DNA from 3 places in the Mesorhizobium sp. P2_D6 genome. Region 2 is predicted to be linked to each of the others. Evidence: predicted binding sites of a transcription regulator. Region 2 holds the regulator's gene; each other region holds the start of a gene.
What was found. Region 2 encodes HrcA, which represses chaperone genes, less so after heat shock. Its sites were predicted from a motif close to GTTAGCACTCNCNNNNNGNGAGTGCTAAC; they were not measured.
Positions count from the first base shown of each region.

Region 1: groES (co-chaperone GroES) is a predicted target of HrcA. The motif match lies at 1,865-1,893, and genes of this name have one in related genera.
Region 3: groES (co-chaperone GroES) is a predicted target of HrcA. The motif match lies at 2,938-2,966, and genes of this name have one in related genera.

Region 1 is NZ_JBFUEG010000021.1:3,230-8,030, forward strand. Features, by position in the region: gene AC1D1L_RS28955 (TetR/AcrR family transcriptional regulator) at 1-25, shown strand, start outside; gene AC1D1L_RS28960 (hypothetical protein) at 36-734, opposite strand; gene AC1D1L_RS28965 (class I SAM-dependent methyltransferase) at 972-1,769, shown strand; gene groES (co-chaperone GroES) at 1,955-2,251, shown strand; gene groL (chaperonin GroEL) at 2,315-3,970, shown strand; gene AC1D1L_RS28980 (TetR/AcrR family transcriptional regulator) at 4,200-4,801, opposite strand, start outside.
Region 2 is NZ_JBFUEG010000019.1:84,330-89,130, forward strand. Features, by position in the region: gene AC1D1L_RS28310 (VOC family protein) at 1-106, opposite strand, end outside; gene rph (ribonuclease PH) at 297-1,013, opposite strand; gene hrcA (heat-inducible transcriptional repressor HrcA) at 1,267-2,352, shown strand; gene AC1D1L_RS28325 (hypothetical protein) at 2,389-2,592, shown strand; gene AC1D1L_RS28330 (PQQ-dependent sugar dehydrogenase) at 2,696-4,045, shown strand; gene AC1D1L_RS28335 (hypothetical protein) at 4,024-4,801, opposite strand, start outside.
Region 3 is NZ_JBFUEG010000016.1:121,084-125,884, forward strand. Features, by position in the region: gene AC1D1L_RS26660 (ArdC family protein) at 1-7, opposite strand, end outside; partial or broken gene AC1D1L_RS26665 (hypothetical protein) at 1-221, opposite strand, end outside; partial or broken gene AC1D1L_RS26670 (DUF1173 domain-containing protein) at 185-1,364, shown strand; gene AC1D1L_RS26675 (DNA -binding domain-containing protein) at 2,262-2,525, opposite strand; gene groES (co-chaperone GroES) at 3,019-3,315, shown strand; gene groL (chaperonin GroEL) at 3,381-4,801, shown strand, end outside.

The DNA.
Region 1 (4,801 bases), on a different contig from region 2:
TACGCAGTTGCGCCAGTTTCTTTAGGCGAGAAGGCCTATCGCGCCCGGTGCATGAGGCCCTCGAAGCCGTCGGCCAGATTGGCGGCGCCGGCCGCAAACATTTTCACCAGGTTTTTGGGACGGCCCGGCGTCTTGTTGGCATCGAGCAGGATCGCCCTGCCCTCATGCATGACGAAATCGAATTTGCCGTAGTCGAAGCCGAGTTCTCGTCGCCACTCGCGGATCTCGTCAGGAACAGGGACAGGCTCACGTCGGATCGTTTCAGATGCCTTGACGAGGCCGTTTGGTGACACGTAGCGGGTGCAACGCTCGCTCTCTCCGCAAAACACCCAGAACCGCATTGCGAAGCCATCGGGTTCCCGTTCGGCAATGAACTTTTCCACGACCAGATCGTCGTCGCCGAAGACGCCATCCGGGACGTCGCCAAGAGACTCGTAGACCTCGTAGGGCTGCAGCCCCTGCACATCGGGAAAAGGTGGCTGCTTGCCCGCGCGCCAGGATCGCCGGTTGAGGAACGTCTCCGGAATGCCCTGATTGTTGAGATTGGTTTTGACGATGACCGGGCCTTGCCAGGCGTCGTCATGCGTTAGCAACGCGCCGCTGACCCGTCGCTTGGAGATGTCGGCCGTTGCGAGATTGAGGCAGAATGGAAAACCCCGCGCATAGTCGAGATAATCCGCCGGTGTAACGGTTGCATCGACATGTAGAATTGCGATGTCGGCACTGTGCGTCATGGCCGGGCCTTGCTGGATCCGGACCGAATGACCGCGCCTTTTCAGTTCTTCGAGAACATCGAAAAGCATATAGGGGCTCGACCTGCGCAGTAAGAGGTTGCGGCCGCTCTGGAACCGATCGTGCTCATGCGTTACGACGACAATACGTGCCACAGACAGCCTTTTGATTTTCTGCAATTTTCTAATAGGCGACTGTGAACACCAAAAGCCAGACGTCTCGGACTCTGCAAAGGCAGCATGACAAATCATTGGGACAATTATCACCGTCACTGGAGGCTTCTGGACGCGCCGCTTCGGCCGACGCCGGAAACCGTTGGTATATTCGAGCGCGAAGTCAGCCTGGCAAATGCCGATGTCCTGCTCCTGGGGGTGACGCCGGAACTTGCAGTGCTTGGCAGATCGATGCTGGCGGTCGACCAGTCGGCGGCCATGATCTCGGGCGTATGGGCTGGCGACAATACCTCGCGCAGCGCGATGGCTGGAAACTGGCTGGATCTGCCGGTTGCCGGGGCCAGCACCGAGGCAGTCATTGGCGACGGATGCCTGTCCGCCGTCGCCTCGAAGGCGGCGCGCAATCGCCTGCATGGCGAAATCGCCAGGGTCCTGAGACCCGGCGGGCGTGCCGCGATCCGCGTTTTCGCCGCTCCGGAAACGACCGAGGATCTGGCCAGCATTGAAGCCCAGGTGCTGGCCGGTGCGATCGAGAATTTCCATGCGCTCAAATGGCGGATCGCCATGGCGTGCACCACGGGCGGCCCGGATTTCGCGATCCAGGTGCGAATGATCCGCGACACATTCGACGGCCTGTTCCCCGACCGCGAGGCCCTTGCCGCGCGGACGGGATGGAGCATCGCCTCGATCAACACGATCGACGTCTATGCCGGCTCCGACGTAAGCTACAGCTTCGCGACGCTGGCCGTGCTGGTCGATGAGGCGAGTGGGTGGTTCGGCGACGTGCGCGTCGTGCCGAGCGGCTCCTATCCGCTGGCGGAACGATGCCCTCTGCTGGTGCTTGGATCGCCGAGGCGTCGCTAGGCTTCCCGTCAGACCACGGCAGGGCTCAAATTAGAGCAAATTGAGCCCACCGCTCGCCTTGACTCTCGAAAGCCACGCGCCTATTTCAGCGCCACGTTAGCACTCTCCCTTGGTGAGTGCTAACGCATGTCCGGCATCGCCGGATGGAGGAACTGTTCTCACCGTTCTCATTCGAGGAAGAAAAAATGGCAAAGTCGAAGTTCCGCCCGCTTCATGACCGCGTGGTCGTTCGCCGGGTCGAATCCGAATCCAAGACCGCCGGCGGGATCATCATCCCGGATACGGCAAAGGAAAAGCCGCAGGAAGGCGAGATCATCGCCGTCGGCTCCGGCGCTCGTGACGAAGCTGGCAAGCTGGTTCCCCTGGACGTCAAGGCTGGCGACCGCATCCTGTTCGGCAAGTGGTCGGGCACCGAAGTCAAGCTCAATGGCGAAGACCTTCTGATCATGAAGGAATCCGACATTATGGGCATCATCGGCTGATTATCGGCCTCACCGTCAACTAAATTTCGGGCTTGATCGCAAGCCCCTGCCAGGAGCTAAAACATGGCTGCCAAAGACGTAAAATTCTCCCGCGATGCCCGTGAGCGCATGCTGCGCGGCGTCAACATCCTTGCCGACGCGGTGAAGGTCACGCTCGGCCCCAAGGGCCGCAACGTCGTCATCGACAAGTCGTTCGGCGCCCCGCGCATCACCAAGGACGGCGTCACCGTCGCCAAGGAAATCGAGCTTGAGGACAAGTTCGAAAACATGGGCGCGCAGATGGTCCGCGAAGTTGCTTCGAAGACCAACGACATCGCCGGCGACGGCACCACGACCGCGACCGTTCTGGCGCAGTCGATCGTCCAGGAAGGCCACAAGGCGGTTGCCGCCGGCATGAACCCGATGGACCTGAAGCGCGGCATCGATCTGGCCGTGACCGAAGTCGTCGCGGCTCTCGGCAAGGCTGCCAAGAAGATCAAGACCTCCGAGGAAGTTGCCCAGGTCGGCACGATCTCGGCCAATGGCGACGAGTCGGTCGGCGCCATGATCGCCGAAGCGATGCAGAAGGTCGGCAACGAAGGCGTCATCACGGTTGAGGAAGCCAAGACCGCCGAGACCGAGCTGGAAGTCGTCGAAGGCATGCAGTTCGACCGCGGCTATCTCTCGCCCTACTTCGTCACCAACGCCGACAAGATGGTTGCCGAGCTCGAGGACGTCTACATCCTCCTGCACGAGAAGAAGCTCTCCAACCTCCAGGCCATGCTGCCGGTTCTCGAAGCCGTCGTGCAGACCTCCAAGCCGCTGCTCATCATCTCGGAAGACGTCGAAGGCGAGGCCCTGGCCACGCTGGTCGTCAACAAGCTCCGCGGTGGCCTGAAGATCGCCGCCGTCAAGGCTCCGGGCTTCGGTGATCGCCGCAAGGCCATGCTGGAAGACATCGCCATCCTCACCGGTGGCCAGGTCATCTCGGAAGACCTCGGCATCAAGCTCGAGAACGTCGGCCTCAACATGCTCGGCCGCGCCAAGAAGGTGTCGATCTCCAAGGAGAACACCACCATCGTTGACGGCGCCGGCAAGAAGGCCGAGATCCAGGGCCGCGTTGCCCAGATCAAGCAGCAGATCGAAGAGACCACGTCGGACTACGACAAGGAGAAGCTGCAGGAACGTCTCGCCAAGCTGGCGGGCGGCGTTGCGGTGATCCGCGTCGGCGGCGCGACGGAAGTCGAAGTCAAGGAAAAGAAGGACCGCGTCGATGACGCCCTCAACGCGACCCGCGCGGCCGTGGAAGAAGGCATCGTTGCTGGTGGTGGCGTCGCGCTGCTGCGCGCTTCGGCCAACATCAAGGCTGCCGGCGCCAATGCCGACCAGGCTGCCGGCATCAACATTGTCCGTCGTGCTCTGCAGGCTCCGGCCCGCCAGATCGCCTCGAACGCTGGTGCGGAAGCTTCGATCGTTGCCGGCAAGATCCTCGACAACAAGGGCGCGACCTACGGCTACAACGCCCAGACCGGCGAGTATGGCGACATGATCGCCATGGGCATCGTCGACCCGGTCAAGGTCGTTCGCACGGCTCTCCAGGACGCGGCTTCGGTCGCCGGCCTGCTCGTCACCACCGAAGCCATGATCGCGGAGGCTCCGAAGAAGGAGTCGGCTGGCGGCGGCATGCCCGGCGGCATGGGCGGCGGCGGCATGGGCGGCATGGGCGGCATGGATTTCTAAGAAGTCCATAAAGCACGCCCATGAACTAAGTTGCTCAAGCCCGCAAGCGGGCTTGAGTGGCGGCATGGATTTCTAAGAAGTCCATAAAGCACGCCCATGAGCTAAAGTTGCTCAAGCCCGCAAGCGGGCTTGAGTGGCGGCATGGATTTCTAATCCAGCCAACCTGGCTTGTGCATACGGAAAGGGCGCCGAAAGGCGCCCTTTCTGCGTTTAGGTTGGCTACCGAGGTTCAGACGGCGGCATCCGCACGTCGCTGCGTCTCTCCTCCAGTCAGCACAGCGCCTTTGACGAGAGCCGCGACCTCGTCGGCGACGACAGCCAGCGCCGAGCGGTCGCGGGTGGCCCGCGCAATCACCATCAGCCCTTCCAGCGAGGATTCGACCAGCAGCGCCAGGGCATGCGCGCGGCGCTCGGTCACCCCTGCCCTGACAAAGGCCTGTTGCAGAAGACCTATCCATTGCTCGAAAGCCGATCGGCAAAGTTCCGCCAGTTCCGGCACGTCGGTCGGCGAATCCAGCACCACCGGCGCGATCGGACAGCCCAGTGAAAACTCGTTTTCCTCCAGCATGCGTCCTACCGACTGATAGATGTGGTGGACGGCCACCGCCGGATCGCTCTCGGCGGCAAGCGCCTCGCCCAGCCTTTTCGTCACGCCGGCGACGCTGTCGCGCGTCACCTCGATGACCAACTGGTCCTTGCCGCCAGGAAAATGGAAGTAGAGCGAGCCGCGCGGTGCAGCACTGGCGCTCAAGATATCGTTGAGCGAAGTGCCGTGATAGCCGCGCTGCCTGAGCAGCAGCGCCGTCGTCTCGAGTATGCGGGTGCGGGTGT
Region 2 (4,801 bases):
CGACTTTGCCGAGGAGGTCGAGGCCGAGGATGTCGCGGTAGAACGCTTCGGCGGCGGCGAGATCGGTGACGTAGAGAGCGGATTCCAAAACAGCAGAGGGAGTCACGAGGCACCCCCCTCTGCCCTGCCGGGCATCTCCCCCGCAAGGGGGAAGATTGGCAGTTCCGCTGGCGGCGTCTCAACGTTGATGGTTGGCGAAAACGGTAGCAACCTCTGATCTCCCCCCTTGCGGGGGAGATGGCCGGCAGGCCAGAGGGGGGTGTGAAGGATCGCCGACGTCATCGCAGTAAATTCAATCAGGCCACAGCCATCTGCTGCAAACTCACCAACCTTTGGATGCCCTTCTTGGCCAGACCCATCAGCTCCGCGAACTGCCCTTCGGAGAAAGGCTCGCCCTCGGCGGTGCCCTGGATCTCGACGATGCCGCCCTTGCCGGTCATGACGAAATTGGCGTCGGTACCGGCCGACGAATCCTCGATATAGTCGAGATCGATGACCGGCTGACCGTCATGGATGCCGCAGGAAATTGCCGCGACATGGTCTTTCAGCACTTTGGCAATGCTGGCCATCTGCCGTGCTTCCATCCAGCGCAGGCAATCGTAGAGCGCTACCCAGCCGCCGGTGATCGAGGCCGTGCGGGTGCCGCCATCGGCCTGGATGACATCGCAGTCGACGGTGATCTGCTGTTCGCCCAGCGCCTGCAGGTCGACGACCGCGCGCAGCGAACGGCCGATCAGCCGCTGGATCTCCAGCGTGCGGCCGCCTTGTTTGCCGGCAGAAGCTTCACGGCGCATGCGTTCGCCCGTCGAGCGCGGCAGCATGCCGTATTCAGCCGTCACCCAGCCCTTGCCGGAATTGCGCATCCAGCCCGGCACCTTTTCCTCCAGGCTCGCCGTGCACAGAACATGCGTGTCGCCGAATTTCACTAGGCACGAGCCTTCGGCGTGTTTGGACACGCCGCGCTCGAAGGAGATGGCGCGCATTTCGTCGGCTTGGCGTTTGGAGGGGCGCATCGAGGCCTCTTTCTGTTCTTTTTGCGGTTGCGTGGGCGGCTTGTAGACGCATGCAGCCCATGGCGCAAAGGAAAATGGCCGCAAACGCGGCGCCGTGACCGCATACGGCATTGGGCGATCGCAAGAGCGACGCCGCTGGCCGCAAACGCGGCAGCGGGCGATCTGGAACAGACGCCGCTGACCGCAAGTGCGGCAGCGGGTTGCGCAGGGGCGAAGGAAGTCTATATCCTTTAGCCGGAGGTTTTTGGCCCGAATGACCAAGGCAGTCACCGAACCCAGTCTGCTGGCACCCGCGCTGCAGTCGCTCGACATGCGCTCGCGCGACATTTTCCGGCGCATCGTTGATTCCTACCTCAAGGATGGTGAGCCTGTGGGATCGCGCAGCCTGTCGCGCATCCTGCCGTCGTCGCTGTCGCCGGCCACCATCCGCAATGTGATGAGCGATCTCGAACATCTCGGCCTGATCTATGCCCCGCACATCTCGGCCGGGCGGCTGCCGACACAGACGGGCCTGCGTTTCTTTGTCGATGCCTTCATGGAGCTCGGCGATCTTTCCGACGAGGAACGCCGCGTCATCGAGGCGCAGGTGCGCGCCTCCGGCTCGGGCGCGACGCTGGAACACATGCTGACCGAGGCCAGCCAGATGCTGTCGGGCATGTCGCGCGGCGCCGGCCTGGTGCTGGCCACCAAGAACGAGGTGGCGCTGAAGCACATCGAGTTCATCCAGCTTGAGCCGACCAAGGCGCTGGCCGTGATGGTGTCGCAGAACGGCGATGTCGAGAACCGTGTCGTCGACCTGCCGGCCGGCATCACCGTCTCGCAACTGCACGAAGCCTCCAACTTCCTAAACGCCCATATCAGGGGCCGCACGCTCGCTGAGGCGCGCATCGAGATCGCTCGTATCAAGGACGAGACCAGGGCCGCCCTCGACACGCTGTCGCAGGATCTCGTCGAAAAAGGCCTGGCGGTGTGGGCGGGCGCCGACAGCGGCCTGCCGGCGCGTCTCATCGTGCGCGGCCGCGCCAATCTGCTCGAAAATGTCACCGCCCAGGCCGACATCGAATTGCTCAGGCACCTGTTCGAGGACCTGGAAACGCAGGACGGGCTGATCCAGCTGCTCGACCTCGCCGAGGACGGCCCCGGCGTGCGCATCTTCATCGGCTCGGAAAACAAGCTGTTTTCGCTCTCCGGCTCGTCGCTGGTGGTGGCGCCCTACCGCGACAAGGATGCCCGGGTCGTCGGCGCGCTCGGCGTCATCGGCCCTACCAGGCTGAATTATGCCCGCATCGTGCCCATGGTCGACTACACTGCCCAATTGATTACCCGGATGTTGAGATAAGTCCGAAGCCGGCATCACCGCAAAGGAGGGCGCAGAATGGCGCTTGAATCGTTCAAGGCCCAGATCAGTCTGCTGCTCGAGGAAATGGTCAACCAGCCCGAGGACGAGCACGAAATCCAGGAGCAACTGCGCGAAAAACTCCGCGAAATGCGCGCCATGGGCCTGCCGCTGCCGGACGATCTCGTCGCGCTGGAAAAGCGGCTCGACGACGATCTCGATGTCGAGGAAGAAGACAGCTGACGGGTTTCGCTTGAATCTGCGCGCACGCTTCTCTTTTGTGGCGCTCGCACGATATCTCTTCTTTGCATGACGCCCCAACTGGCGTGAATTCGAGGAGGACAGCGTGATCCGGATTGCCGGCTTCGCGAGCCTTGCCCTGCTTGTGGCCACCAGTGCCGTCGCTCAGCAAGCCGATCAACCGCTGCTGACCGGCAAGGACGCTTTCGGCGGTTGGAAGGCGGACAAACCGGGCGTGCGCCGGCTGATCAAGCCGGATGATCTGCAAAAGCCCTATCTTACTGAATCCGCCTCCAACGGCGCCGGCCTCGGCGATCGGCCCGAAGGCGCCAAGCCCGTCCTGCCGCCCGGCTTCTCGGCCGAATTGATCGCCTCCGGCATCGCCAATCCGCGCGTCGTGCGCGTGGCGCCGAATGGCGATTTGTTCGTTGCCGACAGCCACGCCAACCAGATCCGCGTCTATCGGCTGGCCAAGGACAGCGCGAAGCCGACCGAGGACGGCATTTTCGCCGGCGATCTCAACCAGCCCTACGGCATCGCCTTCTACCCGCCGGGCGACAAGCCGCAATGGGTCTATATCGCCAACACCGACAGCGTGGTGCGCTTTGCCTATCGCGACGGCGACCTGAAAGCCTCAGGCGAAGCGGAGACAATCGTCCCCGACATCCCGTCGGGCGGCCACTGGACCCGCGACATCGCCTTCTCGGCTGACGGCAAGACGCTCTATGTCTCGGTCGGGTCCAGATCGAATGTCGCCGAGGGCACGGGGAAGGAACCGCGTGGCGGCCTCGACGCCTGGGCCAAATCGATGCCGCTGGGTGCCGCCTGGGGCCGGGAGGGCGGCCGTGCCGACGTGCTGGCCTTCGACGCTGACGGCAAGAATGGCCGCATCGTCGCCACCGGCCTGCGCAATTGTTCGGGTATGACCGTGCAGCCGGCCACCGGTGCACTCTGGTGTGTCGTCAACGAGCGCGACGGGCTGGGCGACAATGTGCCGTTCGAATACGCCACCTCCGTCAAGGACGGCGCATTCTACGGCTGGCCCTGGTACTACATCGGCAACAATGAGGATCCACGCCGCAAGGGTGAGCGCCCCGACCTTGCCGGCAAGGCAACCATCCCCGACGTGCTGATGCAGGCACATTCGGCGCCGCTCAACATCGTCTTCTATGACGGCGGCAATTTTCCGGCCGAGTACAGGGGCGATGCTTTCGTTGCCCTGCACGGGTCCTGGAACCGCGGCGTACGCACGGGCTACAAGGTGGTGCGACTGAAGTTCAAGGATGGCAAGCCGACCGGCGAGTATGAGGATTTCATCACCGGCTTCGTCATTTCCAATGACTCCGTCTGGGGCCGGCCTGTCGGCGTCGCGGTGGCCAAAGACGGCGCGCTCATCCTCACCGAGGATGCCAACGGCACCATCTGGCGCATCACTCATGTCGACGGCCCTTCCTGAGCCCATTGGTTTGGCCAAGAGCTGCCCCAGTGCACGTCCCGATGTATCGCCTTGGGATAGGTATGGATCACCTCGGCCGATGAGACGCGGTCGTCGAAACCGGTATCCCTGAGATTGAAGAGGCCGACCGAGCCGAAGGACTTCTTCGCCCCTTGCGCGAAGCGGCTGTCGCTGAAATCGTGTTCGTAGAGCGTCACCGTAACGTGACCGTCATTGAGCTTCGGCACGTAAACAGTGCTGATCGTGTCGTTGGCGACGCCCAGCTGGTTGACGTTGAAGCGATAGACGTCCTGCACCATGCGCCGGGCCGCATTGCCGTTGATCATCCAGTATTCGCGCCGCGATGCGCGGTTCTGGTCGTCAAGCTTGAGCGCTGCCTTGCGGCCAAGCCCGAGCCAGTGCTCGAACACCATCACATTGGCGCCCCAGGGGTAGGGATAATTGGACTTGTCGACGATGCGCCGCACGCCGGTGTCGGGAATCTCATTGGTGTCGACATAGTCCAGCCATTGCAGCTGGAACGACGCTTCCACGTTGAGGTCGCTGTTGCGCGGATCGGAAGCAACGATGCGCCAGTCGGAAACCGGCGGATATTTGGTGTCGAGGTCGATGTAGAATCCGGCCTTGGCATTGTCGCCGGGGTCCGGGGAGTCGCGCTCTAACGCGACCAGCCGCACCTCGAAACGGTTGTTGACGACCAGCGGATAGATCATCGGATGAACGGGGTGAGCGCCGGGGTTCCGGCTGTCGGTGAAA
Region 3 (4,801 bases), on a different contig from region 2:
CCCCAATCACCTGCACCTTCTTCGATTGCAGCGATGATCTCGGCGGTGATGCGCGTGTATGCCGTGGCAAACAGCCCGTTTCGATGGCAAAAGCATGACTCAATGGGCGTGGGGATGCGGCGGCGTCCGGAGCAACGGAGGGCCGCCTCCTCGATCACCTGGTCAGCAAGTCTGAAACCTCGCATTGCCGCCTGATCTACAGGCTGCGCTTGCGGATGCATACCGCAGAAAGCTGCGACCGCCGCTTTGCTTGTGTGCAAAGAGCCCTGCCCGGCGATGTATATTGCGCAGGTTGGCGACCAATACATGGTCAAGCCGATGCCGCTGTCGGGTGGCAGCCATGATCCGTCCTGTTCCTCTTACGAGCCGCCCGACGAACTGTCCGGCCTCGGCGTGCTGATGGGCAGCGCTATCCAGGTCGATTCCGAGAGCGGCATGGCCGAGCTGATGCTGGACTTTCGGCTGTCGAAGGTCGGCACGCGATCTGTGCCGGCAGCTGGCGCCGTAGGCTCGAACAGCGTGGTCGGAGACACCAGGAAACTCTCGCTGCGAGGCCTGCTCCATTGCCTCTGGCACGAAGCGGAGCTGACGGTCTGGACGTCACGATGGGCTGGCAAACGGCATTGGTGGAATATCCGTTGGCACCTCGTCGAGGCCGCTGGCCAGATGACGGTCAAGGGCGGAGCGCCGAAATCCTGTTCGTGCCCGAGCCGTTCCGGTCCGCCGATAAAATCGCGATCGAGCAAAGGCGCGGGCAGGCGCTTGCACCTGCGCTGCCCCCGAAGAGCGGCCCCAGAAAGCTGATGATCCTGGTCGGCGAGGTCAAGGAGTTCAGCCCGGCTCGGGGCGGTCACAAGTTGATCGTCAAGCACATGCCGGGGTTCGTGTTCCTGTTGGATGAGAGTCTTCATCGTCGGCTTCAAACCCGCTTTGAAACCGAGATGGCACTCTGGAGCGCGGATGAGGCATCGCATCTAGTCGCGATTGCCACCTTCGGGTTGACCCCGGCGGGGCTGGCGGTGATCGAGGAAATGGCCATCATGGTCGTGGCGGAGAATTGGGTGCCTTACGAGTCCGCCTATGAAAAGAAGCTGGTCGACGCCCTTGCAAGGACCAGGGAGCGAAGCATGAAAGGACTGCGCTACAATCTACCATTGGACAGGCCAACCGCGACGGCGATATTGCAGACACAGCCGCGGCCGGTTGGCCTTCATATCGTCCCCCCGTCTTCCGATGGCACATAGGAGGAAACGCTGAGCGAACTGATCGCGTCGCGACCGGAGTTCGATTCCTGGATCTGGCGGACGGCCGATAGTGAGATGCCGACTTTGCCTGGTCAGCAAGACGGTGGGCCCGTCATATGAGGCACCGTTCGCGGCCGGTATTTCAGGTACGCTGGTATTATCATCCAATTCGCTCGTCTGAGCGGATATTCCCGGCAAATGATGTATCCGCCCTGGACCACAGAGCGGGTTGCAGTGCGGACGTGCAGGCGATCCCTTCCGGTTCGCAAGTTGGGCGGGTACGCCGTGTTCGTAGCCGCTGATGAGCTTCATCGCCTCTGGCGCGCAACAAAAGGGCCGGGCTTGCAGCACCCGGCCAAGCAAGAGGGCAAAAACCTCCAGAGGGGAACGCGCCGGACGCAATGGGAGGAGAACGCCCGACGCACAACGGCATATAGGTCAGCAAGGATGACATCTCAACGACATGCCAGTAGACCACGAGGCCTGATCATCTTGGTGCACTGAAGCTTGCGAGCCCGGGCGTTTGCCAAAAACCTCATTTCACGTTGCTTTCGGAATTACAAAAGCTCAAGACGGCATGGCTGCATATATCGGTTCCGGCGCCTAGCAGCCGAAACGATTTCCGGGGCGAACGCGTATTAGTAATAGTTTATGACGATACTTATGCTGCCGAGACATTTATTGCCTTCCGCCACAACCATTACTATGTCGCGAGGCTTCGCCTGCTGCCTTCAAGCCAACCGGAGAATTTCATGACAGAAGAAGCCGAGCACAGCCTCAGAACACGGCTTCATCTTCTCCGCCTTAGCTGCGCCGGCCAGGTATGACGAGCGGCCGCCGCTGACCTGCATGGCCACGCCAGACGCATCGGCGCAGCGAACATTCTGCCTGTACGAGCAGCGGAGTTTGACAATGAATAGACGTATCCCGCAGGCCCGGATGTCATGCCATTCTTGTGGCGGACGGCCGTGATCACGTCTGAACAAGCAGCGTGTGTCGCCGCCCGTTCACCCTTATTTACGCGAACAACTCCTTGTAACCGGTGGTCATCATCCAGTTCGCCCGATCGAGATGGCTTCTCGCGGCTTTCCGCGCGCGCACCGGCTCTTCCGCCGGATCGATGCCGAGGATGACCTGCGCCATCTCCTCATAACTGGCATCGTCGGCGGAGGCGTCCAGGAACCTCAAGTAGGTCTTGAAGTGCTCCTTGTCGTAGGCGGTTAGGCTTTCCGACCAGGGGACTTCATCTTTAAGACCTGGTTCAACGTCTGTGTATTTCATCACGATATCGGGCTCCGGAAACTGGTCGAAGATTTCGCTTCGACAGGCTACCCGGACCGAGGGGAATATCATCCTCAAGGCGACATTCCGATCATCGTCGGCAAGAGCCCGCTCGAAGCGAGAAACGCTCCTTTGGCGATGCAACTCCAGGTTAGGGATGAATTGCAAAAAGCTCAAGACTGTTCGGCTCGCCGTCGATTCCGGCCGACTGCTCGGCCGTTAATTTCACATAATTTCACATTCCAAATAAGACACAAAAGTCGGCCCAGAGCTGCCGGCCGAAACGCGCTAAGGCATTGGGATGCGCCGCAATGGGGGCCAGGCTTCCGGGCCGATTCCAAATCTTTTGGCTCTTCGGCCGTCCGCTCATCCGTCTTGACCAGGACGAACCTACAGCCTATCTCACCGCCACGTTAGCACTCCCCACTGGCGAGTGCTAACCCAGGCTTCGGCAACGAAGAACCGTTCAACCTCCGCACCAGGGATATCCAAAATGGCAAAGTCGAATTTCCGGCCGCTTCATGACCGCGTGGTCGTTCGTCGGGTCGAATCCGAATCCAAGACCGCGGGCGGGATCATCATCCCCGATACGGCTAAGGAAAAGCCGCAGGAAGGCGAGATCATCGCCATCGGTTCCGGCGCCCGCGACGAAGCCGGCAAGCTCGTCCCGCTGGACGTCAAGGCCGGCGACCGCATCCTGTTCGGCAAGTGGTCGGGCACCGAAGTCAAGCTCAATGGCGAAGACCTTCTGATCATGAAGGAATCCGACATCATGGGCATCATCGGCTGACACGCCGCCGCCCTTCATCCGCACCATCCAATCTGAATTTCGGGCGAAATGCCCAGGAGTTAAACATGGCTGCCAAAGACGTAAAATTCTCCCGTGATGCCCGCGAACGCATGCTTCACGGCATCAACATCCTCGCCGACGCGGTGAAGGTCACGCTCGGCCCCAAGGGCCGCAACGTCGTCATCGACAAGTCGTTCGGCGCCCCGCGCATCACCAAGGACGGCGTCACCGTCGCCAAGGAAATCGAACTTTCCGACAAGTTCGAGAACATGGGCGCGCAAATGATCCGCGAAGTCGCGTCGAAGACCAACGACATCGCCGGCGACGGCACCACGACCGCGACCGTTCTGGCACAGTCGATCGTCCAGGAAGGCCACAAGGCGGTTGCCGCCGGCATGAACCCGATGGACCTCAAGCGCGGCATCGACCTCGCGGTTAGGGACGTCGTCTCGACGCTGATCAAGAACGCCACGAAGATCAAGACCTCGGAAGAGGTTGCCCAGGTCGGCACCATCGCCGGCAATGGCGACGAGTCGGTCGGCAAGATGATCGCGGAAGCGATGCAGAAGGTCGGCAATGAAGGCGTCATCACGGTCGAGGAAGCCAAGACTGCCGAGACGGAACTCGAAGTCGTCGAAGGCATGCAGTTCGACCGCGGCTATCTCTCGCCCTACTTCGTCACCAACGCCGACAAGATGGTTGCCGATCTCGAGGACGTCTACATCCTCCTGCACGAGAAGAAGCTCTCCAACCTCCAGGCCATGCTGCCGGTTCTCGAAGCCGTCGTGCAGACCTCCAAGCCGCTGCTCATCATCTCGGAAGACGTCGAAGGCGAGGCTCTGGCTACGCTCGTCGTCAACAAGCTGCGCGGTGGCCTGAAGATCGCCGCCGTCAAGGCGCCGGGCTTCGGTGACCGCCGCAAGGCCATGCTGGAAGACATCGCCATCCTGACCGGTGGCCAGGTCATCTCGGAAGACCTCGGCATCAAGCTCGAGAACGTCGGCCTCAACATGCTCGGCCGCGCCAAGAAGGTGTCGATCTCCAAGGAGAACACCACCATCGTCGACGGCGCCGGCAAGAAGGCCGAGATCCAGGGCCGCGTTGCCCAGATCAAGCAGCAGATCGAAGAGACCACGTCGGACTACGACAAGGAGAAGCTGCAGGAACGTCTGGCGAAGCTCGCCGGCGGCGTTGCGGTGATCCTCGTCGGCGGTGCGACGGAAGTCGAAGTCAAGGAAAAGAAGGACCGCGTCGATGACGCCCTCAACGCGACCCGCGCGGCCGTGGAAGAAGGCATTGTCGCGGGCGGTGGCGTGGCCCTGCTGCGCGCTTCGGCCAACCTCAAGGCCACCGGCGTCAACTCCGACCAGGCCGCCGGCATCAACATCGTGCGTCGCGCGCTGCAGGCTCCGGCCCGCCAGATCGCGGCCAACGCCGGTGCGGAAGCTTCGATCGTTGCCGGCAAGATCCTCGACAACAAGGGCGC